4 regions of the Acidovorax sp. GW460-11-11-14-LB4 genome follow, and region 3 is predicted to be linked to each of the others. Evidence: predicted binding sites of a transcription regulator. Region 3 holds the regulator's gene; each other region holds the start of a gene.
The links. Region 3 encodes sigma-54, which starts transcription at its own class of promoters, with help from an activator protein. Its sites were predicted from a motif close to TGGCANGNAANCTGCTTT; they were not measured.
Positions count from the first base shown of each region.

Region 1: a site for sigma-54 is predicted at 2,860-2,877, ahead of AC07X4_RS04665 (CmpA/NrtA family ABC transporter substrate-binding protein). Genes of this name have one in related genera too.
Region 2: a site for sigma-54 is predicted at 6,009-6,026, ahead of AC07X4_RS21390 (TorF family putative porin). Genes of this name have one in related genera too.
Region 4: a site for sigma-54 is predicted at 5,241-5,258, ahead of AC07X4_RS13910 (transglutaminase family protein). Genes of this name have one in related genera too.

Region 1 covers NZ_JBWKYJ010000006.1:61,975-69,732, forward strand. Annotated here, with positions in the region: gene AC07X4_RS04655 (ABC transporter ATP-binding protein) at 1-394, opposite strand, end outside; gene ntrB (nitrate ABC transporter permease) at 391-1,353, opposite strand; gene AC07X4_RS04665 (CmpA/NrtA family ABC transporter substrate-binding protein) at 1,417-2,661, opposite strand; gene AC07X4_RS04670 (ANTAR domain-containing response regulator) at 3,180-3,806, opposite strand; gene AC07X4_RS04675 (branched-chain amino acid ABC transporter substrate-binding protein) at 4,064-5,224, shown strand; gene tsaD (tRNA (adenosine(37)-N6)-threonylcarbamoyltransferase complex transferase subunit TsaD) at 5,269-6,309, shown strand; gene AC07X4_RS04685 (aldehyde dehydrogenase) at 6,373-7,758, opposite strand, start outside.
Region 2 covers NZ_JBWKYJ010000086.1:183-7,940, reverse strand. Annotated here, with positions in the region: gene glcF (glycolate oxidase subunit GlcF) at 1-989, opposite strand, end outside; gene AC07X4_RS21410 (YoaK family protein) at 1,035-1,856, opposite strand; gene glcE (glycolate oxidase subunit GlcE) at 1,899-3,038, opposite strand; gene amt (ammonium transporter) at 3,296-4,843, opposite strand; gene glnK (P-II family nitrogen regulator) at 4,880-5,218, opposite strand; gene AC07X4_RS21390 (TorF family putative porin) at 5,262-5,972, opposite strand; gene AC07X4_RS21385 (YifB family Mg chelatase-like AAA ATPase) at 6,187-7,731, shown strand.
Region 3 covers NZ_JBWKYJ010000066.1:4,641-12,398, forward strand. Annotated here, with positions in the region: gene AC07X4_RS19165 (THUMP domain-containing class I SAM-dependent RNA methyltransferase) at 1-744, opposite strand, end outside; gene AC07X4_RS19170 (acyl-CoA thioesterase) at 741-1,223, opposite strand; gene AC07X4_RS19175 (RNA polymerase factor sigma-54) at 1,305-2,906, opposite strand; gene lptB (LPS export ABC transporter ATP-binding protein) at 2,906-3,688, opposite strand; gene lptA (lipopolysaccharide transport periplasmic protein LptA) at 3,685-4,344, opposite strand; gene AC07X4_RS19190 (thiol:disulfide interchange protein DsbA/DsbL) at 4,453-5,109, opposite strand; gene AC07X4_RS19195 (SPOR domain-containing protein) at 5,222-5,878, opposite strand; gene argS (arginine--tRNA ligase) at 5,894-7,603, opposite strand; gene AC07X4_RS19205 (hypothetical protein) at 7,714-7,758, shown strand, end outside.
Region 4 covers NZ_JBWKYJ010000035.1:25,799-33,556, reverse strand. Annotated here, with positions in the region: gene AC07X4_RS13940 (chorismate-binding protein) at 1-329, opposite strand, end outside; gene nadA (quinolinate synthase NadA) at 405-1,535, opposite strand; gene nadC (carboxylating nicotinate-nucleotide diphosphorylase) at 1,532-2,380, opposite strand; gene panB (3-methyl-2-oxobutanoate hydroxymethyltransferase) at 2,559-3,440, shown strand; gene panC (pantoate--beta-alanine ligase) at 3,477-4,316, shown strand; gene AC07X4_RS13915 (alpha/beta fold hydrolase) at 4,387-5,109, opposite strand; gene AC07X4_RS13910 (transglutaminase family protein) at 5,271-7,758, shown strand, end outside.

The DNA of each region.
Region 1 (7,758 bases), on a different contig from region 3:
CGGTGCGGGCCTTGAGTTGGGCTTTGGTTTCCTTGGCGCCAAACACGCGCTCCACGGCCAGGTAGATGTTGTCAAAGCAGGTGAGCCAGGGCAGCAGCGAGTGGTTCTGGAACACCACCGCGCGCTCCGGCCCCGGGCCCTTGATCTCCTTGTTGGCGCACAGCAGCGCGCCGTTGGTGGGCGTGGTCAGGCCGGCAATCAGGTTGAGCAAGGTGGACTTGCCGCAGCCCGAGTGGCCGATGAGCGCCACGAACTCGCCCTTGGCAATCGTCAGGTGAATGTCGCGCAGCGCCGGGAACAGGCCCTTGGCCGTCTTGAAGGTCTGCTCGACGCCGTGGATCTCGATGAACTTGGTGCTCATGGAAGGGTGGGTGGATGGAGCTGTCGTGTTCATGCTTTCACCTCTTCAAACGTAAATGCGGTGGCCAGCTTGATGAGTGCAAACTCCAGCAGCAGCCCGACGATGCCGATCACGAAGATTGCGATGATGATGTTCTTGACGTTGAGGTTGTTCCACTCGTCCCACACCCAGAAGCCGATGCCCACGCCGCCGGTCAGCATCTCGGCCGCCACGATCACCAGCCACGCGGTGCCCACGGCCAGGCGCACACCGGTCAGCATGTAGGGCAGCACGGCGGGGAACAGGATCTTGGTGGCGATCTTCCATTCGCTCAGGTTGAGCACGCGCGCTACGTTCATGTAGTCCTGCGGTACGCGCTGCACACCCACGGCGGTGTTGATGATCATGGGCCAGATGGAGCAGATGAAGATGGTCCAGATGGCCGCCGGGTTGGCGCCCTTGAAGACCAGCAGACCGATCGGCAGCCACGCCAGCGGCGACACGGGGCGCAGCAGGCTGATGAGCGGATTGAACATGCGCGACAGGAAGTTGAAGCGTCCGATCACAAACCCCGCCGGAATGCCCACCAGCGCCGCCATGCCGAAGCCGATGGCCACGCGCTGCAGGCTCATCAGCACATTCCAGCCCACGCCTTGGTCGTTGGGGCCGTTGCGGTAGAAGGGGTTGCTGAACACTTCCAGCGCCTGTAGCCAGGTGTCCTTGGGGCTGGGGATGCTGCCGCCCGTGGTGGTGGAGACCACCGCCCACAGGCCGACGAGCAGGCCCAGGCCACACAGCGGCGGCAGCACGGCCAGCCAGAAGCTGCGCGAGAGGGCGGACCAGTCGCGGCCAGTGGCCACGCTGGAGGGCGTTGCAGGCGCCTTGGGGGCAGATATCGCAGCCTTTTGGCTTCTTGCGCTAGTGGATGATGCGCTTGCAGCTACAGTATTCATAGCATTCTGTGCGGCCACGGGGGCTGCATCCAACGGGGAGTGAAAGACGGCACTGACCATGGTGTTCTCCTGTGCAGGGCTTGCTTGCGGGGTGGCCGGGCGGGCGCTGGGGCAGGGTTGCCGTCAGGCCTTGATCTTGAAGCCGTCGGCGTACTTGGCGGGGTCCTTGCCATCCCACACCACGCCGTCGATGAACTTGCTGGTGCGCAGCACATCCTTGGGCACGCTGATCTTCATGGCGCTGGCGACCGACTTGTACAGGTCCACCTGGTTCACTTCCTTGGCCACGGCCAGGTAGTCGGGGTGGCTCTTGAGCAGGCCCCAGCGCTTGTGCTGGGTCAGGAACCACATGCCGTCGGACAGGTAGGGGAAGTTCACCGCGCCGTCGTTGAAGAACTTCATGTGGTTGGGGTCGTCCCAGGTCTTGCCCAGACCGTTCTGGTAGCGGCCCAGAATGCGCTGGTTGATGGCGTCCACACCCGTGTTCACATACGCCTTGCCGGCCACGGTCTCGGCCATCTTCATCTTGTTGGACAGGCTGGCGTCGATCCACTGGCTGGCTTCGAGCACGGCCATCATCACGGCGCGCGTGGTGTTGGGGTACTTCTTGACGAACTCGGCCGTGGTGCCCAGCACCTTCTCGGGGTGGTCCTTCCAGATGTCCTGCGTGGTGTTTGCCGTGATGCCAATGCCATCCATGATGGCGCGGTGGTTCCAGGGCTCGCCCACACAAAAGCCGTCCATGTTGCCCACGCGCATGTTGGCCACCATCTGCGGCGGGGGCACGGTGATGAGCTTGGCGCCCGACAGCGGGTTGATGCCCGCCGCTGCCAGCCAGTAGTGCATCCACATCGCGTGGGTGCCGGTGGGGAAGGTGCCCGCAAATGTGTATTCACGCTTCTCGCTGGCCATGAGCTTGGCCAGGGACGGGCCATCCACCGCACCCTTGTCGGCCAGGGCCTTGGAGAGGGTGATGGCCTGACCGTTGTTGTTCAGGTTCATCAGCACGGCCATGTCCTTCTTGGGGCCGGCGGTGCCCAGGTGCACACCATAGACCAGGCCGTAGAGCACATGGGCAAAGTCCAGTTCGCCGTTCACCAGCTTGTCACGCACGCCGGCCCAGCTGGCTTCCTTGTTGGGGACGATGGTCACGCCGTATTTCTTGTCGAAGCCCAGCACCGAAGCCATGACCACGCTGGCGCAGTCGGTCAGCGGGATGAAGCCGATCTTGACTTCCTTCTTCTCGGGGGCGTCGGAGCCCGCTGCGTGGACGAGCGCGCGCAGCGCGGGGCTTACACCCACAGCGCCCACGGTGGCGGCCTGCAGCACGGTGCGGCGGTTGAGGCTGGTTTTCAACAGATCGGTCATGGGGCATCCCTGGTGGCGTGAAAAACAAAAAAGGCGTCCTCACACTGCGCCTGGCTGCATCAAAGCAACGCCGGGAGCGGGTGGGGACGCCTTTGTCCTGGGTGGAGCCTGGAACGGGTCCGGGGCTCCTTGCCAGCACCGGCCCGCCGTTGGGTCAGTGCTGTCAGTGGTCAGACCTGCATTGGTCTTGCACTGTGCAATGCAAAGCGCGTGCCAGCGTGCGCTGCGCCATGTTGGAGCGTTGGTTGCTATGGAATAGATAGCTGTCTGCGCTTGATCAATAAGCGCTACACGCCTGCGGGGCTTGCAGCAGGGATGTTCTTGTTGTGATCAGTGTGTTCGCACTGCCTTTGTGCGGCGCACCATTTGGGAGGGGCCTTGGAATTGGGCGCGGCCCAGGCGAGGGATGCCAAGCAAGGGCCGCACCGCAGCGAGGGCATCGTCCCCCTTCCCGAATGACGCAATCATTCGAGAGAAGGGGGAAGCGGCGCAGCCGCTCAGGGGGCTGTTCTCTGGTTTTACCCTAGCAGATCCATCACGTCCAGCATGCGCTGGGCCACGTCCACGAGCTTCAGGCCCTTGTCCATGGCGGTCTTGCGCAGCTTTTCGTAGGCGGCCTGTTCGGTCAGGCCCTGGCGCTGCATCAACAGGCCCTTGGCGCGGTCGATGGTCTTGCGGTCTTTGAGCTCGGTCTTGGCGTCGGCCAGCTCGGCGCGCAAAGCCTGTTCGTGCTGGAAGCGGGCCATGGCCACGTCCAGAATGGGGCGGATGCGCTGCGGTGCCAGGCCCGCCACGATGTATGCAGACACACCGGCCGCCACCGCGTCCTTCACGTGCGAGGTGTCTTCATCGTTGGTGAACATCACGATGGGGCGGCGTTCGTCGCGTGTGGCCATCACCACATGCTCCAGCGCGTCGCGGGCCTCGCTCTCGGCGTCCACGATGATCAGGTCAGGCTGCAGCTGGGCAATGCGCTCGCTCAGAAACACGTCGGCGGGCAGCGTGGCCACCAGGTTGAAGTTGTTCTCCAGCAGCCCGATGCGCAGCGCCCGCGACCGTTCCGCCTGCTCCACGGCGTGTTCGTCGTCAGGGTCGGCGACTGCCAGATCCGGGGCAACCACCACGATGCGCAAAGCCTCATTCATACCCGTAAGCATAAGCAATTTTTACGCCACAAATTGGTGCGCCGGGGTGGTGCACGGCCCCAGAGCGCCGTCGCGATGGGCTTTCACCCAGGGCCCATACCAGCCCCAGGCCCGCCAGGCCTGGGTGCCCTGGCCCCCGTTGTGGGGCCTGAAAGTTGCTAATACTGACACCGTGGGAGGGCATACCCGGTAGCCCGCTCAGCAGGGCGTCGCATATACATCTGGTCGCACAGACACACTGAAATGGAGTTTTTTGCATGAACAAGCACATGAACCGGCGGCGCTTCTCGGCCAGCCTGGCCTTGACCGCAGTGGCGACTGCTGCACTCCTGACCGGATGCGGCAAGGTGCCGGACACCATCAAAATTGGTGTTGCACAGCCCTTGAGCGGCCCGCTGGGCGCCCTGGGGCAGGATCTGCTCAATGGCGTGAAGCTGGCGGTGGAGGAACTCAACAAGTCCGGCTACACCGTGGACGGCAAGCGCGTGACCTTGGAGGTTGTGTCCGTGGATGACAAGGCCGACGCCACCACCGGCAAGGCGGTCGCCCAGCAGCTGGTGGATGCGGGTGTGGTAGCCGTGGTGGGCCACCTCAACTCGGGCGTGAGCATTGAGACCGCCCCCATCTACGCCGCCAAGGACATTCCACAAATCGCCATCTCCACCAATCCCAAGTTCACGCAGCTCGGGTTCCCCACCACGTTCCGCATGGTGGCCAACGACACCCTGCAGGCGCGCGCCATCGGCTCCTTTGCGGCCACGCAGCTGGGCGCCAACCGCTACGCCGCGCTGGACGACGGCACCCCTTACGGCAAGGGCCTGGCCGATGGCGCTGCCGAACAGCTCAAGGCCGAGAAAAAGGAAGTAGTGGTGCGCAAGTCGTTCGACGACAAGACCGTGGCCTTCGACGAGCTGGCCGGTGAGCTCAAGGCCGCCAACGTGGAGGTGATTGTCTCTACCCTCAACGACTTCCAGGCCCTGGCGCTGCTCGAAGCGCTCAAGAAGGTAGACCACACCAAGGTCAGCCTGCTGGGTGGCGACACCATCAAGACCACCGACATGACCAAGGGCGCGGGCATCGTGCAGGGGCTGTACGCCACCTCGCCAGTGCTGGAAGCCAAGGAGTTCACCACCGGCAAGCCCTTCCTTGAAAAGTACATCGCCGCCTTCAAGAAGCCTCCGGCCTACGGTGGCCACTACAGCTACGACAGCACGTATGTGCTTTCGGCGGCCATCCAGAAAGCCAAGTCCGCCGACCCCAAGGAAATCACCAAGGCCCTGCACAGCATCAACGGCTATGCCCCAGTGATTGGCACCATGACCTGGGATGAGAAGGGCGAGCAACGCTACGGCGCCGTGGGTGTGTACGAGCTGCGCAGCGGCAACTGGGAACTGCGCATGCGGTCGGACCGCTGGTAAACAGCCCTCCGGGACGGATCGGCCCCGGGTTTTACACTCGGGGCATGAGCTTGCTGATCCTGGGTATTGAATCTTCGTGCGACGAGACGGGCGTGGCATTGGTCCGTTCCACGGGCAATGCCGTGCCTACGCTGCTGTCGCACGCGCTGCACAGTCAGATCGAGATGCACCAGGCCTATGGTGGTGTGGTGCCCGAGCTGGCCAGCCGTGACCACATCCGCCGCGTGCTGCCGCTGGCCACGCAGGTGCTTACCGAGTCCGGCCAGTCGCTGGCTGACGTAGACGTGGTGGCCTATACCCGCGGCCCGGGCCTGGCTGGTGCGCTGCTGGTGGGTGCCGGTGTGGCATGTGCACTGGGCGCTGCGCTGAATAAACCGGTGCTGGGCGTACACCATCTGGAGGGGCATCTGCTGTCACCCTTCCTCAGCGCTGACCCGCCTGAATTCCCTTTTGTGGCCCTGTTGGTATCAGGCGGTCACACGCAGTTGATGCGCGTGGATGGCGTGGGCCGCTACGAGATTCTGGGCGAGACCATTGACGATGCGGCTGGCGAGGCGTTCGACAAGTCCGCCAAACTCATGGGCCTGGGCTACCCCGGTGGGCCTGCGCTGTCGCGCTTGGCTGAGCAGGGCGATGCCACGGCCTTCAAGCTGCCACGCCCGCTGCTGCACAGCGGCAACCTTGATTTCTCTTTCGCCGGGCTCAAGACGGCGGTGCTCACGCAGGCCAAGAAGCTGGGCGATGAGTTGCAAGCGCGCAAGGCAGACTTGGCGGCGAGCACCGAGGCTGCGATTGTCGAAGTGCTGGTGAAGAAGACGCTGGCCGCGCTCAAGCAGACCGGCCTCAAGCGCGTGGTGGTGGCCGGTGGTGTGGGTGCCAACCGACACTTGCGCGCCCAGCTCAATGCCGCCTGTGCCGCTGCCAAGGTGCGTGTGCATTACCCCGAGCTGCACTTGTGCACGGACAACGGCGCGATGATTGCCATGGCGGCTGCGATGCGGCTGCAGGCTGGGCAGCAGCAGGCCAACACCGACTACGCCTTTGACGTGAAGCCGCGTTGGCCGCTGGATGCCATCACGATGTGATTTTGAAGAAAAGTGGCACCTGGCGCAGGTAAATCATGCGCTAGGTGCTATCTTTTTTGATGGTCAGAACGGATAGTGGCGCGGGGTAGTCTGCACGGTGATCCAGCGCAATTCGGTGAATTCACGCACCCCGGCCATGCCGCCAAAGCGGCCATAGCCCGAACTTTTCACGCCGCCAAAAGGCATCTGGCCTTCGTCATGCACCGTGGGGCCGTTCACATGGCAGATGCCCGACTCGATGCGTGCGGCCACATTCCACGCCTTGGCCACATCGCGGCTGAACACGGCGGATGACAGGCCGAACTCGTTGTCGTTGGCGCAGGCAACGGCTTCCTCGACACTATTCACGCGCACCACGGGTTTGACGGGGCCGAACGATTCTTCGCGGTAGATGTCCATCTCGGCCGTCACATGGTCGAGCACCGTGGCCTGCATCAGCGTGCTGTCGCTCTTGCCGCCGCAGACCAGCTTGGCGCCCTTGGCCAGTGCGTCGTCGATCAGGGCGTTGCAGCGGTGCACGGTGGCCATGTCCACCACCGAACCGAGCACGACGGGGCCCTTGCGTGGGTCGCCCAGCGGCAGTGCCTTGGCGCGCTCACCGAGCTTCGCCACAAATTCATCGGCTACGGCGTTGTCTACGATGATGCGTTCGGTGGACATGCAGATCTGGCCCGAGTTGGCGAACGCGCCAAACACGGTGCCCGCCACGGCGGCGTCGATATCGGCGTCATCCAGCACCAGCAGCGGGGCCTTGCCACCCAGTTCCAGCACCACGGGCTTGAGGTACTTGGCGCAGGTCTGCGCAATGATGCGGCCCACCTTGGTGGAGCCGGTGAAGTTGATGCGGCGCACTGCCGGGTGGGCCACGATGGCCTCGACGACGGCGCCTGCGTCGGCGGGTGCGTTGGTCACAAAGTTCACCACACCGGGGGGCAAACCGGCCTCCTGCAGCGCCTCGATGATGAGGCCGTGTGTGGCGGGGCACAGCTCCGACCCCTTCAGGATCACCGTGTTGCCACAGGCCAGCGGCGTGGCGATGGCGCGCACACCCAGGATGACGGGTGCGTTCCACGGTGCAATGCCTAGCACCACGCCCGCCGCTTGGCGCACACCCATGGCCAGGCTGCCGGGCACGTCGGACGGAATCACTTCGCCGGCAATCTGCGTGGTCAGGGCGGCGGCTTCTTGCAGCAGGCCGGCAGCCAGGTGCACGTTAAAGCCCGCCCACATACCCGAGGCGCCGGTCTCGGCCGCCATGGCCACCGCAAAGTCGGCCGTGCGCGCCTCCAGCGCATGTGCCGCCTTGAGCAGCAGCGCGCGGCGCGCGTTGGGGCCCAGGGCCGACCAGGCCGGGAAGGCCTTGGCGGCCGCGTCGGCAGCGGCCTTGGCGTCGGCCACGCTGGCGGCAGGGGCCGTGGTGGCTACCGAGCCATCGAGCGGGTTGCGACG
Region 2 (7,758 bases), on a different contig from region 3:
TTCAGGTGCGCCTCCACCCCGCCGCGCAGCTTCTGCCCGTGCTGCAGCGTACAAGGGGGGTGGTAGGCGTACAGGGTGTCCGGCTGGTTGACCCTGCCCTGCAGCTTGGTGGCCAGCTCGGGCAGCATGGCGGGCAGCAGCTCCGACAGGTCGCGCGTGAGGCTGCTGATGCGTTCGGCCTTGGTCGCGTACTGTGGGTCGTCTTTCAGGATGTGACCGTATTCCTTGACGGTGACGCCGCAGCCCGAGGCGTTCATGACGATGGCCTCGACCCCACCTGCGGCCACCAGCGGCCACCAGGCGTCGATGTTGGCGCGCATCTCTGCCATGCCGCCAGCCTGGTCGTTGAGGTGGAATTTGACGGCGCCGCAGCAGCCCGCCTTGGATGCGATCACGGTCTGGATGCCTACCGCGTCAAGCACGCGGGTGGTGGCCGTGTTGATGTTCGGCATCATGGCCGGTTGCACGCAGCCCGCCAGCATGAGCACCTTGCGCGCATGTTCACGCGTGGGCCAGGCGCCAGCATCCTGCGGTGCGGGCACCTTGGCCTTCAGCGCCTCGGGCAGCAGGCCGCGCACCATTTGCCCTGCCTTCATGGCAGGGGCGAACAGCGGCGAAGGCAGGCCCTCCTTCAGTGCCCAGCGCAGGGCTTTTTCGCCCACGGGGCGGGGCACTTTTTCATCGACGATCTTGCGACCGATGTCCACCAGGTGGCCGTATTGCACGCCACTCGGGCAGGTGCTTTCGCAGTTGCGGCAGGTGAGGCACCGGTCCAGGTGCATCTGGGTCTTGCGCGTGGGCTCGGCGCCTTCGAGCACCTGCTTGATGAGGTAGATGCGGCCGCGCGGGCCGTCCAGCTCGTCGCCCAGCAGCTGGTAGGTGGGGCAGGTGGCGGTGCAAAAGCCGCAGTGCACACATTTGCGCAGGATGGATTCGGCCTCCAGGCCATCGGCGCGGGCGCGGTATTCGGGGGAGAGCTGGGTTTGCATGGGGTGCAGCCTGGGCGAAGAGACAAAAATTTCGGCGGAGGTTGGTCAGCGCGCGGCCGGTGGGTCCGCTGGCGGGGCCAGGCTGGGGTCGCCCGGCGCGGCCGGCGCCGAGGGCTTGCGCAAGGGGCGGCGCAGCCTGGCGCGGTCGGCCCACAGCGGTGGCAGCGACAGGGCCAGCAGCACCAGCGCCAGCGGCACCACAAACACAAAGCCCACGTGCTTGAAGCCCGCAGCCCCCGCAATGCCGCCCACCAGGAACATGCCCACCAGCCCGGCAAACAGCCGCAGCCGGGCCTGGTTGGCACGCACCTGCGATTCGGGCGCAGTGCCCGTGCGGTTCCAGTAGAGCATCTTGCCCATCTCGATGCCCAGGTCGGTCACCACGCCCGTCATGTGGGTGGTGCGGATCTGGGACGAGGACATCTTGGTCACGGTGGCGTTCTGCAGCCCCATGATGAAGGACAGCAGCAGCACCGTGAGTGGCACCGCAAAAGGCGTGGGCCAGCTGAGAGTGATGGCGCCCACCAGGCCAAACAGCAGCATGAGCACGGACTCCAGCAGCAGCGGCAGCGCGTAGGTGCTGCGCAGCCGGCGCTGGCGCGCCCAGTTGACCATGATGGCCGTGGTGCCCGCCCCCGACATGAAGGCCCAGAGCGCGCCCACGGCGCCCAGCACAAGCTTCATCTGCCCCAGCACCAGGTTGTCGGCCAGCGACGACAGGAAACCCGTCATGTGCGAGGTGTAGAGGTGCACCACCAGAAACCCCCCGGCATTCACCGCCCCGGCGTTGAACGCCAGCAGCAGGCCCAGCACCTGGTTGCTCGCAACCGTGCGGTGGTGTCCGGTGAGGTGAAAAAGGCGTCGCATGGCCAGGGTGGCGGTGGTGGCTGTGAGGGGGGGTTGGCTTGCCTACCAGGCCCGCGCCATGCGGCCGGGGTTGAAGATGCCGGCAGGGTCAAAGCTGTGCTTGAGGCGGGCGTGGATTTGCTCCAGCGCCTTGGATTGCAAGTCAAAAGCACCGCTGGCGCCGGATTTATTTGCCTCGGCAGCTACAAAAAGAGAAGCACTCCCACCCACCGCCCGGGCGGCTTCGCGCAGCGCGTCTCCGGTGGACTCGGGGGCCTGCACCCAGCGCAACGCCCCATGCCATTCCACCAGTGGCTGCACGCCGCCGGGCAAAGCCAGCACCGGCGCGGTGGCGGGCACCGACAGGCGCCATAGGGCGCGGTCAGGGCGCGTGGCCCGGTCGGTGAACCACGGCAGGGTCTGCTCGCGGCAGGCGGTCCAGTCAGCGGCCACGGTGGCGTTGTCCATGCGCGTGCCACCCATGGTCTTGCACGCGGCCTCCACCGCCGCCACGGCGCCGCGCAGACGCACATAGAGGGTGCCTGCGCCTTCGTCCACCGCCGCGTCTTGTAGCCAGCAACTGGCGTTAAGGGGTAGCGGCTGGCCGCCCCAGGCGTGCAGCTTGCGCAACGCATCGGCCTGGTTGATGCCCTCGAACCGGAGCGTGGCCTCGCCGGGGGCCACGGGCAGCACCTTGAGGCTCACTTCGGTCAGCAGCCCCAGCGTGCCCCAGGCACCGGCCATGAGGCGCGCCACGTCATAGCCCGCCACGTTCTTCATGACCTGGCCGCCGAAGGTGAGCAGCTCGGCCTTGCCGTTGAGCAGGGTCACGCCCAACAGATAGTCACGCACCGCCCCCACGCTGGCGCGTGCCGGGCCGGACAGGCCGGCCGCCACCATGCCACCCACCGTAGCGGCGTCTGCAGGAGTCTTGGCGAAATGCGGGGGTTCAAAGGGCAGGCACTGGCCTTGTTCGGCCAGCGCGGCCTCCAGCTCGGCCAGCGGGGTGCCGGACCGCACGGTGACGACCAGCTCGCTGGGCTCGTAGCTCACGATGCCACGCAGCACCCGGGTGTCCAGCACCTCGCCGTGCAGCGCCAGGCCATGGAAGTCCTTGGTGCCCCCGCCACGGATGCGCAACGGGGTCTGGTCGGCGGCGGCAGCGCGCACGCGCTCAGTGATCGGGGCGAGGGAAAAGTCCATCCGTGCATCGTAGCGGCAGCGGTCCGCCGCACGGCATGCAGGGGGCGTGAATTTTTTGAACAGCGGACGTGCAAAGGACTGGCGGATGCCATGGGGCCTTTGGCCCCCTGGCGCGCCAGTCCCACACGCGTCACCCAACGGTACGAAAAAAGCCCGCCGGTGGTCGGCGGGCTGAAGTAACCAGAGGAGTAACTCGCTTGTTCTTATTGCGACGCCACGGTGCCACCAGACACCGCAGCGCGTAGGGCGCAGAGCGATCAGCGGTTGTACGCCGTTTCGCCGTGCGAGGTGATGTCCAGACCTTCGCGTTCGTCTTCTTCCGAGACACGCAGGCCCACCGTCAGGTCAACCACCTTGTAGGCCACGAAGGACACCACGCCCGACCACACGATGGTCAGCAGCACGGCCTTGGCCTGTGTCCACACCTGGGCAGCGATGGAGTAGTCGGCAGAGGTCACCATGGTGGCGGTCACCCAGTCGGCCACGTAGCCAGGGCCACCCAGACCAGGGGCGTTGAAAACGCCGGTCAGCAGGGCACCCACGATACCGCCGATGCCGTGCACGCCGAACACGTCGAGCGAGTCGTCCGCACCCAGCAGCTTCTTGAGGCCGTTGACACCCCACAGGCAGGCAAAACCACCCACCAGACCGATGACCAGCGCACCGCCGATACCGACGTTGCCGGCAGCCGGCGTGATGGCCACCAGGCCCGCCACAGCACCCGACGCTGCACCCAGCATCGAAGCCTTGCCGCGCATCAGCGCTTCACCCATGCACCATGCCAGCACGGCAGCAGCGGTAGCCACCAGCGTGTTGATGAAGGCCAGGGCTGCAAAACCGTTGGCTTCCAGGGCAGAGCCGGCGTTGAAACCGAACCAGCCCACCCACAGCAGCGAGGCACCGACCATGGTCAGCGTCAGGCTGTGAGGCGCCATGGCTTCCTTGCCGTATCCAATGCGCTTGCCCACCATGAACGCACCCACCAGGCCCGCCACAGCGGCGTTGATGTGCACCACGGTACCGCCAGCGAAGTCCAGAGCACCCCACTGCCAGATCTGGCCTGCCTTGCTGGTCATGGCGTCGGCCACTTCCTTGGAGGCGTAGGCATCAGGACCCATCCAGAACCACACCATGTGGGCGATCGGCAGGTAGCTGAACGTGAACCACAGGACCATGAACAGCATGACGGCGCTGAACTTGATGCGCTCTGCGAACGCACCGACGATCAGGGCGCAGGTGATGCCGGCGAACGTGGCCTGGAAGGCGGCAAACACCACTTCCGGAATCACGACACCCTTGCTGAACGTGGCCGCGTTGGCAAACGTGCCTGCGGCGTTGTCCCAGATGCCCTTCATGAACAGCCGGTCGAAACCACCGATGAAGGCACCGCCTTCGGTGAAGGCCAGGCTGTAGCCGTAGATGAACCACAGCACCACGATCAGCGAGAACGTGACCATCACCTGCATCAGCACGGACAGCATGTTCTTGCTGCGCACCAGGCCGCCGTAGAACAGCGCCAGGCCAGGCAGGACCATCAGGATCACGAGGATGGTGGAAGTCATCATCCACGCGGTGTCACCCTTGTTGGGGACAGGAGCAGGCGCTTCTGCGGCGGGCGCTGCAGGCGCAGCGGCGGCAGCAGCAGCCGGTGCAGCCGCTGCGGCAGGGGCAGCAGGGGCTTCAGCCGCTGGTGCAGCCGCAGCGGGTGCCGAGGCCTCTGCCGTGGCGGGCGCCTGGGCGAGGACAGCCGATCCGCCGGATAGCAGACTCAGCCCCAGAATGAAGGAAGCAAGCAGTTTTTTCATGGCGTTTCTCTTCTTGTATGGGATGCGGCCTCGCCCTTACAGGGCTTCCTTGCCGGTTTCGCCAGTGCGGATGCGCACCACCTGCTCCAGGTGGGTCACGAAAATCTTGCCGTCACCGATCTTGCCGGTGCGCGCTGCGGTCTCGATGGACTCGATCACGCGGTCCACCAGGTCGTCGGCCACGGCGGCCTCGATCTTGACCTTGGGAAGAAAGTCCACCACATACTCTGCACCGCGGTACAGCTCGGTGTGGCCCTTCTGGCGGCCAAAGCCCTTGACTTCGGTCACCGTGATGCCTTGCACGCCGATGTCGGAGAGCGCTTCGCGCACTTCGTCGAGCTTGAAGGGCTTGATGATGGCTGTCACCATTTTCATTTTCAGTTCCTCCGGAATGGGCGCCACCGGCGCCCATTGAGACTTACAGGGTTTTGGTGAGCGTGACGATCACGCGCGACTTGTTGACCGGGCCGTAGAAGGCCTTCTTGGTGGCGCCAACCACGGCAGCGCCGAGGGACACGCCGCCGCCGAAGTCGTACGAACCGCCCAGGCTGTAGTCCATGAAGTTGGGGGCCGTGATGTCACCACCAAAGCGGGTGAAGCCGACCGACGCCTTCAGCGTGGTGCTGGGGGCCACTTCCTGGGCAAACGCCAGGTTCAGGTAGCCGGTGTTGCGGCCCTTCATGCCAGGACCTGCGTAGGCAAAGTAGTCCTTGGACAGGGTGTGCGAGTACTTGGCCGTCACGGGGCCGAAGGTGGCAGCGCCATAGACTTCGGTGGTGTTGCCCGCGCTGTTGCCGGGGTAGATGTAGGTCAGCAGGCCCACGTCCAGGTCCACGTCACCGGCCTTGAACTTGTAGCCGCCGTAGATGTCGGATTCGAGCGAGTTGCCGGACAGCCAGTTGACGCTGGAGTTCCAGTTGCCCACGTAGAAGCCGGTTTCGCCGAAGGTGTAGTCAAAGCCGCCTTGCAGTGCGGGCTTGACGGCCTTGACCTTGGACGTGTCCTGGTCCTGGCCACGGAACTTGTAGTTCGTGGTCAGGCTGACGTTGGCGGTGAGCTGGGCGCTGGCCAGCATGGGAAGGGTTGCAACAAGGGCAACGCCCAGGGTCTTGATGATGGCGCGGGTCATGTTTCCTCCGGTTGGACAAAGTAGGGACAAGCGCTTTAAGCACGGACCGTGCCACACCAAGGTGCACGGCGCGCTGCACGGTTGCGTTGCGTTACAACAATCCCCAGTACAGTGGCGGTGACCGCGTCCGGCATGTTGCACCCAACTGGTGCAGACACCCAACAGACCGCGCTAAAAAACCACAAAACGCACCCATCTGGGGAGAAATCGCTTCATGAGTCTTGCTTTGGTGCAAAGCCGCGCCCTTCTGGGGCTGCAGGCGCCTGCAGTCACCGTCGAAGTGCATCTGGCCAACGGTTTGCCCAGCTTCACGCTGGTCGGGCTGGCCGAGGTGGAGGTGAAAGAAGCCCGCGAGCGCGTGCGCTCCGCGCTGCAGAACGCGGGGCTGGAGTTCCCGTCGAACAAACGCATCACCGTCAACCTTGCCCCCGCCGACCTGCCCAAGGATTCGGGCCGCTTCGATCTGCCGATTGCGCTGGGCATCCTCGCCGCCAGCGGTCAGGTGGATGCCAGCCGCCTGGCAGGCTACGAGTTTGCGGGCGAGCTGTCGCTGTCCGGCGAGCTGCGCCCCGTGCGCGGCGCGCTGGCCACCAGCCTGGCCCTGCAGACCCAGCAGATTGACGCACAGCTGGTGCTGCCGCCCGGCAGCGCCGAAGAGGCCGCCCTGGTGCCCGCCGCGCGCGTGGTGCGTGCGCGGCACCTGCTGGATGTGGTGCGGGCGTTCCTGCCACCGGGCAGCACGGCCGGTGGCGATGCCGACGTGGCCAACGACGGCTGGACCCGCCTGCAGGCCACCGCGCTCACCGCCAGCACCACCGGGCCCGACATGGCCGACGTGAAGGGCCAGGCGGGCGCCAAGCGCGCGCTGGAGATTGCAGCGGCTGGCGGCCACAGCCTGCTGATGGCCGGGCCACCTGGCTCGGGCAAGTCGATGCTGGCGCAGCGTTTTGCCGGGCTGCTGCCCGCGATGACGGTGGACGAAGCGCTGGAGAGCGCCGCCATTGCCAGCCTGGCGGGGCGCTTTCGGCCCGAGGCTTTTGGCGTGCGCCCCACCGGCCAGCCCCACCACACGGCCAGCGCGGTGGCGCTGGTGGGCGGTGGCTCGCCACCCCGGCCGGGCGAGATCTCGCTGGCCCACCAGGGCGTGCTCTTCCTTGATGAACTCCCGGAATTCCCCCGCGCTGCGCTAGAGGCTCTGCGCGAGCCGCTAGAGACCGGCCACATCACCATCGCCCGGGCAGCGCAACGCGCGGAGTTTCCGGCCCGGTTCCAGATGATCGCGGCGATGAATCCGTGCCCCTGCGGCTTTCTGGGCTCCACGCAGCGCGCCTGCCGCTGCACGCCCGACCAGGTGCACCGTTACCAGGCCAAGCTCAGCGGCCCGCTGCTGGACCGCATCGACCTGCATGTGGAGGTGCCCGCCCTGCCCGCCGAGCAGCTGGTGCAGGCGGCTGCGGGCGAGTCCACCGCCAGCATCCGCGCCCGGGTGGAGCAGGCCCGCGCCAAGGCGCTGGCGCGCCAGGGCAGCACCAACCAGGCGCTGCAGGGGCAGGCCATCGACGCCCACCTGCACCTGGACGATGCGGCCGCCAAGTTCCTCAACACCGCTGCCGCGCGCCTGGGCTGGTCGGCACGCAGCACGCACCGGGCGCTGAAGGTGGCGCGCACCATCGCCGACCTGGCCGGCGCGCCCACCACCGAGGTCAGCCATGTCGCCGAGGCCGTGCAATACCGCCGCGTACTGCGCAGCACGGTGTGAGGGGCGCTGGCGGCCCTTGAGGCACAT
Region 3 (7,758 bases):
TTTTATATCACTCCAGACATGCGCCTGGAACGGCAGCAGTTTCTCGAACGCAAAACGCCGCAACATGCCCGCCGGGATGCGGCAGGCGATCTGTGCGGCCTCGACCACGATGGTGCCGCTACCGCAGCAGGGGTCGTACAGGGGCTGTGGGTTGTCGCCATGCGGGTCCCAGCCGCTGGCGGCGATCATGGCGGCGGCCAGGGTTTCCTTGAGCGGCGCGTCGCCCTTGTCCTCGCGCCAGCCGCGCTTGAACAGCGGCTCGCCCGAGGTGTCGATGTAGATCGTGGCTTCGTCGGTGGTCAGGTGCAGGTGGATGCGCACATCGGGCCACTGGGTGTTCACATCGGGGCGCACGCCGCTCTTGTGGCGGAAGCGGTCGGCCACCGCGTCCTTGACCTTGAGGCCCGCGAAGTTCAGGCTCTGCAGCGGGCTGTGCTGGGCCGTCACCTCGACCTTGAAGGTCTGGCGCGTGGTGAACCATATCTCCCAGGCCACCTCGCTGGCCATGGCGTAGAGGTCGTTCTCAGACCGGTACGGGCGGTGCGCCAGTTGCACCAGAACGCGCTGGGCCAGGCGGCTGTGCAGGTTGAGTTGCATGGCCTGGCGCCACGAGGCGCGCAACAGCACACCGCCCCGGCCCACCAGCAGGTCTTGCCCCGTGAGGCCGGTGATGGCATGCACCTCGTCGGCCAGAAAGCCCTCGACGCCCGCGGCGCAAGGGAGAAAAAGTTGGAGTTGGTTCATGTCGATGGGGAGGATACGCGCTCGGACAATGCATGGGAATCCGGCGTTCCCGCGCGGGCCAGCAGCAATTGGCGGATGGATTCGGGGATCAGTGCCACCTTGCGGTCGGCCTTGCCGATGAAGACGATACCGATCTTGCCGCGCGCCACCTCGCGGCCGGAGGTCTTCTCGGTCATGCAGAACACGAGGTCGAAGCCGTAGCGGTTGAAGTCTGCCGGGGCCATCTCCACCCGCATGGTCTCGCCATGGAAACCTTCGGACTTGTACTGCGCCACGATGTCGCCCACCACGATGGACAGGCCGCCCACATCCGCCTCGGGGTACCCCAGCGACTGAAAGAAGCGCACCCGCGCTTCGGACACTAGGCTGAGCAACTGCGCGTTGTCCAGGTGCCCGCCCTGGTTCACGTGGCTGATGTAGATCTGCAGCTCGGTGGCAAAGCCGAAGTGCGGTGGGAGGTCGAAGACGATGCGGGCCATGGTGGGCTGCGGTGGGTAATACGGAAACAACAGAAAAGACTACGGCAGCGCAGGCGCACCGTGCGCCAGCTGCCAGAGCGACTACAGCGCTTTGCGGAGATTCGCCGGCGCGATCTTGAGCGCCTCGCGGTACTTGGCCACGGTGCGGCGGGCGCATTCGATGCCCTGCTCCTTGAGCATCTCGGCGATCTGGCTGTCGGACAGCGGCTTGGCCGGGTTTTCGGCGGACACGAACTGCTTGATCAGTGCGCGCACGGCCGTGCTGGACGCATTGCCACCGGTCTCGGTGCCCAGGCCAGAGCCAAAGAAGTACTTCAGCTCGTAGGTACCGATCGGCGTGGCCATGTACTTGGCCGTGGTCACGCGGCTGATGGTGGACTCATGCAGGCCCAGCTCGTCGGCGATGTCGCGCAGCACCAGGGGGCGCATGGCCAGCTCGCCGTGGGTGAAGAAGTTCTTCTGCCGCTCGACGATGGCGCGCGAGACGCGCAGGATGGTGTCAAAGCGCTGCTGGATGTTCTTGATAAACCAGCGCGCCTCCTGCAGCCGCTGCTGCATGCCCTGGTGGCCCTCGCCGCCCTTGTGGCCGCGTAGCGCACCTGCGTAGATGTCGTGCACGCGCAGACGGGGCATCACGTCGGGGTTGAGCTGCACGATGAAGTTGTGCTGGCCGTCCCGCCCGTTGGCGCGACCGGCTTTGCGCACGATGACGTCGGGGATGATGATGTTGCGCTCTACGTCGGCAAAACGGCGGCCAGGGCGAGGCTCCAGGCGGGCGATGAGTGCCATGGCAGACCGGGTGCGTTCTTCTCCGGCCACGCCACCTTCGCTGCACAGCTGCGTCAGGCGGCGGATGTCGCGGCGGGCCAGCATCTCCAGCGGCTGCTGACAGATGCGCAGCGCGGTCTGCACGGTCTCGGGGTCGGCGTCGCTGTCTTCGTCGGCCGCCAGCGCGGTGAGCTGCAGCGTCAGGCATTCGGCCAGGTTGCGCGCGCCCACGCCCACGGGCTCCAGGCTCTGCAGCAGACGTTGGGCCACGGTGAAGCGGTGCACCAGTTCTTCGATCTGTTCCAGGTCGTCGGGCCCGGCCAGGCTGGTAGCGAGTTCTTCCAGAGGCTCTTCGAGGTAGCCGTCGTCGTTCAGCGATTCGATGAGAAAACGCAGCGCGGCCGTGTCCACTTCAGACAGCCGCAGCGACAGTGCCTGGCGGTGCAAAAAGGCGGTGAGCGATTCGTGCGAACGGGCCAGCTCGGTGGCGTCGGCCTCGTCGCCTTCCGCATCGTTGCGGGTGCGCGCAGGGGCGTCGCCACCCCACTCGGCGTCGTTGGGCGCCATCTCGACGGTGCCGTCGCCGCTCCAGTCGGGCTCGTCGGCACCTGCACTGGGGATTTCAGCCTCGTTTTGGCTCTCAGCGCCAGTACTGCTTGCGCCGACAGCTCCTGAAAACATAGCATCATCGGCGCTGTAGTCGTCGGCCTGCGCGGGCGTGTCGGCGGCTTCCAGGCCAAACTCCTCGCGCGGTGCTTCGTCGGCATTGCGTTCGAGGAACGGGTTTTCGTCGAGCATCTGCTCGACTTCCTGCGAGAGTTCGAGCGTGGACAACTGCAGCAGCCGGATGGACTGCTGGAGCTGGGGGGTCAATGCAAGGTGCTGCGAGACGCGCAGCGACAGTCCAGGCTTCATCACATGCGGAAATGCTCGCCCAGGTACACGCGGCGTACTTCGGCGTTGTCCACGATCTCGGAGGGCGTGCCCTGCGCCAGCACGCGGCCGTCGCTGATGATGAAGGCGTGGTCGCAGATGCCCAGCGTCTCGCGCACGTTGTGGTCGGTGATGAGCACACCAATACCGCGTGCCTTGAGGAAGCCGATGATGCGCTGGATCTCGATCACTGCGATGGGGTCGATGCCGGCAAAAGGCTCGTCCAGCAGGATGAAGCGCGGCTGGGTGGCCAGGGCGCGGGCGATCTCGACGCGGCGGCGCTCGCCACCGGACAGTGCCAGCGCGGGCGAGGCACGCAGGTGGTCCACACGCAGCTCTTGCAGCAGTGCCGTCAGGCGTTCTTCGATGGCGTCGCGCGACAGCGGCTGGCCGTCATCGGCGCGCTGCAGTTCCAGCACCGCACGCACGTTTTCTTCGACGGTGAGCTTGCGGAAGATCGAGGCTTCTTGCGGCAGGTACGACAGACCCAGCCGAGAGCGGCGGTGGATGGGCATGTGGGCCACCGAGTGGCCGTCGATGCGAATATCGCCTGCATCGCTGCGCACCAGGCCCACGATCATGTAAAAGGATGTGGTCTTGCCCGCGCCGTTGGGGCCGAGCAACCCCACAACCTCGCCTTTTTGCACCACCAGCGACACATCCTTGACGACCTTGCGGCTGCCATAGGATTTGGCCAGATGCTGTACCTCCAGGCGGCTACCCGCCTGGGAGTCAGGACCGGTACTCACAGCAGGCCCGCTCACTTGGCGCCGCCGCCAAGGCTGTTGCTGGGGCGCAGCGCCGGTGCGGGCGCGTCAGGCGCTGGGGCCGGGGCTGCCGCGCCGGGCGGAGGGTCTTTGGGCGCCAGCACGGCGCGCACACGACCACCGGGCGCTGGTGTGTCGCCCGCTGCGGCAGAAGAGGCTGGTGCCTTCTGGCCATCGACGGTGAACACATCGGTGAGGTTGTTGTAGACGATCACGGCGCCGGTGATCTCGTCGTTCAATACCGACCCACGGTACCGGCGGAGTTCGGCGCGGGTGATGAAGCGCACGTTGTCGGCCTTGCCGTCGTATTCGATGACTTCGCTTTCGCCTTCGATGAACTCGTCAGGCGCCCCCGCCACGGTGTCGCGCTTTTGGCGGAAGAACGCCCGTTTGCCCGCCTCGGCCGTGACCACGCCGTACTGGTAGCCGTCGGCGTCCTGGCGCACATCCAGCCGCGCGCCGCGCAGCACGATGGTGCCCTTGGTCATCACCACGCGGCCCGAGAACACGCTGGTCTGCTTGAGTTCATCGTGGCGCAGGGCGTCGGCCTCGATGTTCATGGGCTTGGCACGGTCAGCCTTTTCGGCATATGCCATGCCCGCAAGGCCGGTCAGGGCTGCGAGCACAAGGAGGGGGAGTAGGCGGTGGGTCATAGGGCACGAATCTTGCAATGATTGTAGCCACCCGATGGTACCCACCCCGAAAAAAAAGCCCGCGTCAGCGGGCCTTTGGGACAACTTGCCGACAGGGTCGGCACATCGTCAGGCTTTGCGTGCCGTGGCCGCCAGGTATTCGACCACCTGCAACACGGTTTGCATGCTGCCGGCCATCGTGCCGTCGGTGTAGTACTTGCCTGCCACACCCATGGAAGGCACGCCCTCAACACCGTACGAATCTTGCAGCTGCGAGGCGCGACGCACCTGGTTGGCCACGCTGAAGGAGCCGTAGACCTCCTTGAACTTGGCCGCATCAACGCCCTGCTGGGTCACCCAGGCCAGGATTTCGTCGTCCTTGGCGAGCTTGGCCTTTTCCACGTGGATGGCACGGAAGACCTTGGCGTGCAGGGCTTCGAGCTTGCCCATGCCTTCGAGCGTGTAGTACAGCTTTTGCTGGGGCACGAAGCTGGCGTTGAACGCCACGGGCACGCGGCGGATGGAGAGGTCCTTGGGCGCAGCCTTGACCCAGGCGTCCAGCGTGGGCTCGAAGGCGTTGCAGTGGGGGCAGCTGTACCAGAAGAACTCGATCACATCGACCTTGCCGGCCGGCGCATCGGGGGTGACGGGCTTGTCCAGCCGCTTGAAGTCCTTGCCCTCCTTGAACTGGCGGGCTTGCGCCATCGCGGGGTTGGCCACTGGCAGCGTCAGGGCAGAAGCGGCAACCGCAGAGGCGGCGGACAAAGAAAACTCACGGCGTTTCATGACAAAGACTCTCCTGGTTCAGGTATGCGGGATGTGAGACATCCCTTTACAAAAAGTTCAGCCCTGGTGGTGGCGCTGTATGCACAGGCCCCTGTTCACAGCCACAGGCCGATCAGCGCTGCACACGCACCAGCGCCGATTCCAGCCCGGCGCCATCGAGTTTCTCTTTGAGCACTTCGGCATCGTCACGCTTGGTGAAAGGACCGATGCGCACCCGGAAGACCGCCCGGCCATTTTGCTCACGCTCGCTCACGCGGGCCTCCCAGCCCAGCATGGCCAGCTTGGCGCGCTGGGCGTCTGCGTCGGCCTGGGTGCGGAAGGCGCCCGCCTGCACAAAGTAGTCAAACGGGTCCACACTGCCCTTGGCCGCGGCCTTGGCCACGGCCAGATCGCCCAGCGGGTCAGCGCCCGGCTTGCTCTCGGCTTTGGCCTCGGCTTTGGCGTCTGGCTTGCTCGCGGCAGGCTTGGCAGCCGACGCGGCGGCGCGCACCTCAGGGGCGGGAGCGGATGCAGGCGCTGACGCGGCTGCCGCCACCGCTGGCGCCGCAGGGCGGGCCGGGTTCTTGCCATACAGCGGCGAGTTCGGGTCCCAGTTCTTGTTTTTCTGGGACTCCGCTGCGTCTAGGTCGGCACCGCGGCCATTGCCCTTGTTCAGGAAGGGCACCGGCACCTTGGTCACGTACACGGCCACGGCCAGCGCCGCGCCCAGGCCCACGATGACCCCGACGATGAAGCCGACAATGGTCCCGCCCGTCTGTTGCTTTTTCATATTGGTAGTAACTGCTTACATTCTGGCCGGGGCCGACACGCCCAGCACGGCCAGGCCATTGTGCAATACCTGGGCGGTGGCAGCGACCAGCGCCAGGCGCGCCTTCTTCACAGCCTCGTCGTCCACGAGGATGCGCTCGGCATCGTAATAGCTGTGGTAGCTGGCGGCCAGGTCGCGCAGGTAGAAGGTCACATCGTGTGGCGCCTCACCGTCGGCGGCGGCGGTGAGCATCTCGGGGTACTTGGCCAGTTGCAGCATCAGCGCCTGGGCCTGCGGGCCTTCGAGGGCAGACAGGTCCACATCCTTGAGCGAAGCCACATCACCACCGCCCGCCTCTTGCCACGCACGCAGCACCGACTGGATGCGGGCATGCGCGTACTGCACGTAGTACACGGGGTTGTCGTTGTTCTGTGCCACGGCCAGGTCCACGTCGAAGGTGTACTCGGTATCGGGCTTGCGGCTGAGCAGGAAGAAGCGCACCGCATCCTTGCTGGTCCACTCGATCAAATCGCGCAGCGTGACATAGCTGCCGGCACGCTTGCTGATCTTGACCTCTTCGCCGCCCTTGACCACCCGCACCATGGTGTGCAGCACGTAGTCGGGGTAACCCTTGGGGATCCCCACATCGGCCGCCTGCAGGCCGGCGCGCACGCGGGCGATGGTGCCATGGTGGTCCGTGCCCTGGATGTTGACGACCTTGGTGAAGCCGCGCTCCCACTTGGCAATGTGGTACGCCACGTCGGGCACGAAATAGGTGAAGGTGCCGTCCTGCTTGCGCATGACGCGGTCCTTGTCGTCGCCGTAATCGGTGGACTTGAGCCACAGCGCACCGTCCTGCTCGTAGGTCTTGCCGTTGGCTACGAGCTTGTTCACCGTGGCCTCGACGCGGCCGCTGGTGTACAGGCTGGATTCGAGGTAGTACTCGTCGAACTGGAGGTTGAAGGCCTGCAGGTCCTTGTCCTGCTCGTTGCGCAGGTAGGCCACCGCAAACTGGCGGATGTTGTCGTAGTCCTCCACATCGCCGTTGGCCGTGAACTCGCGGTCGTCAGCCTTCACGGTGGCCTTGGCCTTGAAGGCCTCGGCGATGTCGGCGATGTAGTCGCCGTTGTAGAAGTTCTTGGCCAGCGGGTTCTCGCTGTCGGTGGGCCAGCAGTCGTCGCCAGGCTTGAAGCCCTTGGCGCGCAGCTGCGTGCTCTTGGTCAGCGTGTCGATCTGTACGCCTGCGTCGTTGTAATAGAACTCGCGGTGCACCTTCCAGCCCTGGGTGCTGAACAGGTTGCAAATCGCATCGCCCAGCGCGGCCTGGCGGCCGTGGCCCACGTGCAGCGGGCCCGTGGGGTTGGCCGACACGAACTCGACCAGCACCTGCTGGCCGTTGCTGGCTTGGTAACCAAAGCGCTCGCCCGCAGCCAGCACCTCACGCACCACTTCCTGCTTGGCGGCGGGTTGGAGGCGGATGTTCAGAAAGCCCGGGCCCGCGATTTCAATGGCGGACACCCAGCGCTGAAAGGCGGGCGTGGCTTCGAGTGCGGCCTTGAGCTGCTCGCCCAGTGCGCGCGGGTTGAGCTTGAGGGGCTTGGCCAGTTGCATGGCCGCGGTGCAGGCGAAGTCGCCATGGGCCGCCACCTTGGGAGATTCAAAGGCTGCCTTGGCGCCAGCGCCGGGGAACAGGTTTTCCAGCTCGGCTGCGAGCGCAGCGAGCAATTCATTTTTGGCTGTGAGCATCGGTGGATTTTACGGGTCTGCCAGCAGCAGGGCGCCAGACGCGCCGCCAGGAGGCATCCCGCAGCGAAAGGCACAATGGGCCGCAATGCCCTTTCAACCGGAGAGTGCGCGTGCAACCCCAGCCCATCCTGCTCTATCGGCGCCGCTGGACCCTG
Region 4 (7,758 bases), on a different contig from region 3:
ACCACCTGCGCTGGGGTTGCCGCTGCGGCCGCATCCGCCGCGTCGTCGGTCCCGGGCTGGGGCGCGTCGTACACGGCGAACCAGGCCAGCGGGCCGTCGGCCGCATGGGTCTGCAATGCGGCATCGAAGGCCGGGGCGGCCTCGTAGCGCACATGGCCCACGCACCAGCGTCCTTGCTGTGCGGCGGCAAACACGGCGTCGAGCACACCGCGCACCTCGTACAGTGCCTGGGCCACCAGCACCTCGCGTGGGGCCTCGAAACGGTGGCGCAGGCGCGCGGCGCCTGCGCTCAGCGGCTGGGTGAAGTCAATGTGGCAACTAGAAGTCAAAGCAGGCGGAGGCGCTAGTGGATCATTCGCCTGTAGCTATCAAAACATGAGCAAACATCAACACGTCGTGCGCACTCAGGCAGCGCCCAGGTGGGGCAACAGTGCGCCGGTGGGCTGACCGTTCTTGAGCGCCGCCGTGAAGGCCAGCATGCGGTCAATCGGCTGGCGCGCACGCGGAATCAGTGCAGGGTCCACGTGCACAGCGTTCGCACCGGTCTCCAGCACGCGGGCCACATCGGCCAGGCCGTTCATCGCCATCCAAGGGCAGTGCGCGCAGCTTTTGCAAGTGGCGCTGTTGCCCGCCGTGGGGGCTTCGTAAAACATCTTGCCGGGGTTGAGCGTGCGCAGCTTGTGCATCATGCCGTTGTCGGTGGCCACGATGAACTCGGTGGAGTCCATCTCGCGCGCGGCCTTGAGGATGGCGCTGGTGGAGCCCACGGCGTCGGCCAGGGCCACCACGTCGGCGGGGCTCTCGGGGTGGACCAGCACCTTGGCATGCGGGTGCTGCTGCTTGAGCAGCTCCAGCTCCAGCGCCTTGAACTCGTCATGCACGATGCAGGCACCGTTCCAGAACACCATGTCGGCGCCCGTCTCACGCTGGATGTAGGCGCCCAGGTGGCGGTCGGGCGCCCACAGGATCTTCTGGCCTGCGGCCTTGAGGGCGCTCACGATGTCGAGCGCGCAGCTCGATGTGACGAGCCAGTCCGCGCGCGCCTTAACGGCCGCGCTGGTGTTGGCGTAGACGACCACAGTGCGGTCGGGGTGCTGGTCGCAGAACGCGCTGAATTCGTCGATGGGGCAGCCCAGGTCCAGCGAGCAGGTGGCGTCCAGATCGGGCATGAGCACGGTCTTTTCCGGGCTCAGGATCTTGGCCGTCTCGCCCATGAACCGCACGCCGCTCACCACCAGGGTCTGCGCCGCGTGGTCGCGGCCAAAGCGGGCCATCTCCAGCGAGTCGCTCACCAGGCCGCCGGTTTCCTCGGCCAGGTCCTGCAGGTCCGGGTGCACGTAGTAGTGCGACACCATGACCGCATTCTTTTCCTTGAGCAGGCGCCGGATCTTGTCCTTGAGCGCGACACGCTCAGCCTGCGAAGGTTCAGGCGGCACACGCGCCCAGGCGTGTTTGGTGGAGCAGACGGCGCCTTCCTCGGCATCGAGCGGCTGCTCGTACTCCACGTCGATGCGGTTCAGTACAGCGGTGGTCATGACAGCTCCTGCAGGCGCATGGAAAAGTCCGTGGCCTTCACGTCCTTGGTCAGCGTGCCGATGGAGATGCGGTCCACGCCGGTCTCGGCCAGTGCGCGCAGGCCATCGAGCGTGACGCCGCCCGAGATCTCCAGAATCGCCCGGCCTGCATTGATGCGCACGGCCTCGCGCAGCATGGTCAGGGGCATGTTGTCCAGCAGCACCATCTTGGCGCCCGCATTGAGCGCTTCGGTCAGCTGCTCCAGGGTTTCCACTTCGATCTCGATGAACTTTGCCTGAGACGCCACCCGCTCGGCCGCGCGCAGCACGGCGGTCACGCCTCCCGCAGCAGCGATGTGGTTCTCTTTGATCAGCACCGCATCGTGCAGGCCAATGCGATGGTTGGTGCCGCCGCCCACGCGCACGGCATATTTCTGCGCCAGGCGCAGGCCGGGAATGGTCTTGCGCGTGTCCACGATGTGGGCGCGGGTGCCAGCCACCACATCCACATAGGTGCGGGTCTTGGTGGCCACAGCCGACAGCAGTTGCAGGAAGTTGAGCGCCGTGCGCTCGGCGCTGAGCAGCGCGCGGGCATTGCCTTCAAGCTCCAGCACCACCTGATCGGGGGCACAGCGCTGACCCTCGGCTACCTGCCAGGTGATCTGCACCGTGGGGTCGAGGGCGCGCAGCGCGGCTTCGGCCCAGGGGGCGCCGCAGATGACGGCGGCTTCGCGCGCCAGGATGCGCGCGCGGGCGCGGCGGGCGGGGTCGATCAGGCCGGCGGTGAGGTCGCCGGTGCCCACGTCTTCGGCCAGGGCGCGGGCCACATCGGCCTGGGCCAGGGCCTTCACTTCGGTATCGCTCATGGGGGTCTTTGCGGGGGAATGTGCGGAATATGTCGCAGCTGTCATGGGCCGCGAGCATACCGGGAACGCAAAGGCCACTGTGCCAGCGCTGACCCCTGGGGCCCGCGCTGGAAACCAATAAGTACACCCAGTATTGGTCGCATAGACTCGCGGCAATTTTTTGGCTCCACCGCGCTACATGACCGCCACCAGCCCTGTTTCCGCCACGCCCTACGGCACGCTGCCGCCCGCATCGCCCCTGCCCCAGCGCAAGCCCGTGAGCCTGCCGCGCCTGGCGCAAATGCGCGCGGCGGGCAACAAGATCACCATGCTCACCGCCTACGACGCCACCTTTGCGGCCGTGGCCGATGCGGCGGGGGTGGAGTGCATTCTGGTGGGCGACTCGCTGGGCATGGTGTGCCAGGGCCTGCCCAGCACGGTGGGAGTGACGCTGGACACCATGGCCTACCACACGGCCAGCGTGGCGCGCGGCCTGCATCGCGTGCAGGGCACGGCCTGGCTGGTGGCCGACCTGCCCTATGGCACCTACGCCGAGAGCCGAGAGCAGGCGCTGCGCAGCGCCTGCGTGCTGATGCAGGCGGGCGCGCACATGGTCAAGCTCGAAGGTGGTGGCTGGACGGCTCCGACCGTGGAATTCCTGGTGCAGCGTGGCGTGCCGGTGTGCGCCCACCTGGGCCTGACGCCGCAGACGGTGCACGCGCTGGGCGGCTACCGCGTGCAGGGCAAGACCGACGACGCCGCCCGCACCCTACGCAAAGAAGCGCATGAACTGCAGGACGCAGGCGCCGCCATGCTGGTGCTGGAGATGGTGCCCGCAGCGCTGGCCGCAGACATCACGGCCGAGCTGCCGCACTGCCACACCATCGGCATCGGCGCGGGCAACGGCACGGCCGGCCAGGTGCTGGTGTTGCACGACATGCTGGGCATGAACCTCGGGAAGATGCCGAAGTTCGTGCACAACTTCATGCAGGACGCGGGCAGCGTGCGCGGCGCCCTGGAGGCGTATGTGCAGGCCGTGAAGCAAGGGCGTTTCCCGGACAACGCTGTGCACGCCTGGTGAGCCCTTTTCCTCTCTCCTTCTGACCCCTCCGACCCCATGCTGATTGCCCGCTCCATTGCCGACCTGCGCCAGGCCCTGGCCCCCTACCGCCGTCCCGCCTTTGTGCCCACCATGGGCAACCTGCACGATGGGCACATCGCCCTCGTGCGCCAGGCCAAGCCCCTGGGCGATGTGACCGTGGCCAGCATCTTTGTGAACCGCCTACAGTTTCTCCCGCACGAGGACTTTGACAGCTACCCGCGCACCTGGGAGGCCGACTGCGCGCAGCTCCAGACCGCCGGTTGCGATGTGCTGTTTGCCCCGCGCGAGACAGACCTGTACCCCGAGCCCCAGACCTTCAAGGTGCACCCCGACCCGGTGCTGGCCGACATGCTGGAAGGGCATTTCCGCCCCGGTTTTTTTGTGGGCGTGAGCACGGTGGTGATGAAGTTGTTTGCCTGCGTGCTGGGCCAGACCGGCGGCACGGCCGTGTTTGGCAAGAAGGACTACCAGCAGCTCATGGTGATCCGCCACATGGTGCGGCAGTTTGCGCTGCCCATTGACATCGTGGCGGGCGAAACCTGCCGCGCGGCCGACGGGCTGGCGTTGAGCTCGCGCAATGGCTACCTGGGCCTGGAAGAACGGCAAGAGGCCGTAGCCCTGTCGCAGGCCCTGAAGCGGCTGGCGCAGCAGTGGCTGGACGCCAGCGACCGCAGCGCGCTGGAGGCCCAGGCGCAAGACGCGCTGCGCGCACGGGGCTGGGCGCCCGACTACCTCACGGTGCGCCGCCGGGCCGACCTGCTGCCCGCCACGGCCGACGATGCCGCAGGCACGCTGGTGGCGCTGGGTGCAGCGCGGCTGGGCAGCACGCGGCTGATTGACAACCTGGAGTTCTGATTAGCTACTATTTTCATAGCTGCTCAGGCATTTTCCACTAGCGCTTGCAGCCAAAAACTCTTCAATCCATTCAAATCCACCCGTTGCGGGCCAGCCACTGCACCAGCAAGCGGGTCACCACCTCGGGCTGCTCCATGGTCAGCATGTGGCCGCTGTCGGGCAGCAGGTGGTGTTCGGCGCTGGGCATCAGCGCCACGATCTCCGCAGAACATTCGGGCGGCGTGAGCTGGTCGGCCGCACCACACACCACCAGCACGGGGCAGGCCACCTGCGGCAGATGCACCCGCGCATCGGGCCGATGGATCACGGCGCGGTTCTGACGCACCAGGTGGTCGGGGCCCGCATCCAGCACAAAGTCCAGGTAGGCCTGCACCAGGTCCGCCTTGGCGGCGTTCACGGGGTGGAAGGCCAGGGCCACGTTGGGCTCGATGACCTCGCGCATGCGGCCCTGTTCAAACAGCTCGATGGCGCCTTCGCGCAGGGCACGCATGTCGGGCGTCTCGGGCCGCGCGGTGGTACCCAGCAGCGCCAGCCCTGCCACACGCTGCGGCGCCTGGCGCGCGGCCTCCATGGCGATCATGCCGCCCATCGACGCACCCGCCAGCACCAGCGGCCCTGCGTGCTGCGCCAGCAGGCGTGCGGCAAAGTCTTCGATGCGGTGCAGGTTCACATCCTGGTGGGCGGTGGCGACCTCGGGGCGCAGCGCGGCGGGCAGCAGCGGCAGCACGCCGCGCCACATGCGTTCATCGGCGGCCAGGCCCGGCAGGAGCAGTAGTTGGGGGGAATGGGACATGGGTGAATCAGGGCATCACCAAGTTGGTGCGCGATAAGCTAAAGAGAGACAGCCCCAGCAGCGGGGCACGGACCGCACATTGTGAACAGCCGATGACGGCTTGTCACCGCCCCTGGAATAGTTGCCCGCGATGGCTCGGGACTTGCTAGCATGGCCTGCATATGCCTATCCACGCCGCGCTCCACCACGTCACGCATTACCAATACGACCGGCTGGTAGGCCTCGGGCCGCAGACCATCCGATTACGGCCCGCGCCCCACTGCCGCAGTAACGTCATTTCGTATTCGCTCAAGGTCGAGCCTGCGCAGCACTTCATCAACTGGCAGCAGGACCCGTTTGCCAACTACCAGGCGCGGCTGGTCTTCCCCGAGAAGACGCGCGAGTTCAAGGTCACGGTGGACCTGGTGGTGGAGATGGCGGTGTACAACCCCTTCGACTTCTTCCTGGAGCCCGAGGCCGAGAACATCCCGTTCAAGTACAGCAGCGATGTGCAGCAGGAGCTGGCGCCCTACCTGGCCACCGACCCGATGACACCGCTGGTGCAGGCCTATCTGGACAAGGTGGACCGCAGCAAGCAGCGCACCATCGATTTCCTGGTCAAGCTCAACCAGCAGGTATCGCAGGACATCCGCTACCTGATCCGCCTGGAGCCCGGCGTGCAGACGCCCGAGGAGACGCTGCAAAAGGCCAGCGGCTCGTGCCGCGACTCGGGCTGGCTGCTGGTGCAGCTGCTGCGCCACCTGGGGCTGGCGGCGCGGTTTGTGTCGGGCTACCTGATCCAGCTCACCCCCGATGTGAAGGCGCTCGATGGCCCCAGCGGCACCGACCACGACTTCACCGACCTGCACGCCTGGTGCGAGGTCTACCTGCCCGGCGCGGGCTGGATCGGCCTGGATGCCACCAGCGGCCTGATGGCGGGCGAGGGCCATATCCCGCTCGCTTGCACACCCCAGCCCTCGGGCGCCGCGCCGATTGAAGGCGGCGTGGACAAGGCCGAGGTGGAGTTCAGCCATGAAATGCGCGTGACGCGCATCTACGAATCGCCCCGCGTGACCAAGCCCTACACCGAAGACCAGTGGCAGGCTGTGCTGGCGCTGGGCGAGCAGGTGGACGCCGACCTGGTGGCGGGCGACGTGCGGCTGACGATGGGCGGCGAGCCCACCTTTGTGGCCGTGGGCGACCGCGACGCGCCCGAGTGGAACACCGACGCGCTGGGCCCCACCAAACGCGGCTTTGCCACCGAACTCACGCACAAGCTGCGCGCCGAATACGGCCAGGGCGGCTTCCTGCACTTTGGCCAGGGCAAGTGGTATCCGGGCGAGCAGCTGCCGCGCTGGGCACTGTCGATCTGCTGGCGCGCCGACGGCCAGCCCGCGTGGCAGAACCCCGCGCTGTTTGCCGACGAGCGCAACCCCTCGCACTACACCAGCGCCGACGCCGAGCGTTTTGTGCGCCACCTCACGCGCAAGCTGGGCGTGACGGACCGCTACATCCAGCCCGGTTATGAGGACACCTTCTACTACCTGTGGCGCGAGCGGCGCCTGCCGGTCAACGTGGACCCGTTTGACGCGCGTCTGGACGATGAGCTGGAGCGCGCACGCCTGCGCCGCGTGTTCGAGCAAAAACTCGACAGCGTTGTGGGCTATGTGCTGCCACTGCAGGCAGGCGAAGGCGCAGGCACGCTGGCGGGCAGCGTATGGAGCACGGGGCCGTGGTTCTTCCGCGACGACCGCATGCTGCTCATCCCCGGCGATTCGCCCATGGGCTACCGCCTGCCGCTGGACGCCCTGCCCTGGGTGAAGGCATCGGACACCGAGCACCTGATCCCGCAAGACCCGACCGCACCCCAAAGCCCGCTGGCCGCTGCCACCACTCTGCGGGCGCGGTATTCCGTGCCAGCAGGCCCGGTCACTGGCGACCGCGACCTGCCCTACCTGGCAGGCGCCACCGCCCCTGGCGAGGCACGGCGCGTAACGCAGAGCACTTCGGGTGGTGATAACGCGCGCCTGTCCGGTCAGCCCGACCCGCAGGCAGCTACGCAGCCCCCGGGCAAGTTCCAGTCGGCCGCAGGCCTGTCGCGCACGGCGCTGTGCGTGGAGGTGCGCGATCCGCGCCGAGCCAGCGGCCCCAAGGCCGAGAAGGTGGGCGAGAAATACGGCGTTTTGTACGTCTTCATGCCCCCGCTGGCGCGCCTGGATGACTACCTGGACCTGCTGGCCGCCATCGAAGCCACGGCCGAAGAGCTGGGCATGAAGATCGTGCTCGAAGGCTACCCGCCCCCGCGCGACGCACGCCTGAAGGTGCTGGCAGTCACGCCCGACCCGGGCGTGATCGAAGTGAACATCCACCCCGCCAGCCATTGGAAGGAGCTGGTGCAGCACACCGAGTTTCTGTACCAGGCCGCGTGGGAGACGCGCCTGTCGGCCGAGAAGTTCATGACCGATGGCCGCCACACCGGCACCGGTGGCGGCAACCACTTTGTGATGGGCGGCGCCACACCGGCCGACTCGCCGTTCTTGCGCAAGCCCGAGTTGCTGGCCAGCCTGCTGCTGTACTGGCACAACCACCCCAGCCTGAGCTACCTGTTCAGCGGCCTGTTCATCGGCCCCACCAGCCAGTCGCCGCGCGTGGACGAGGCGCGCAACGACC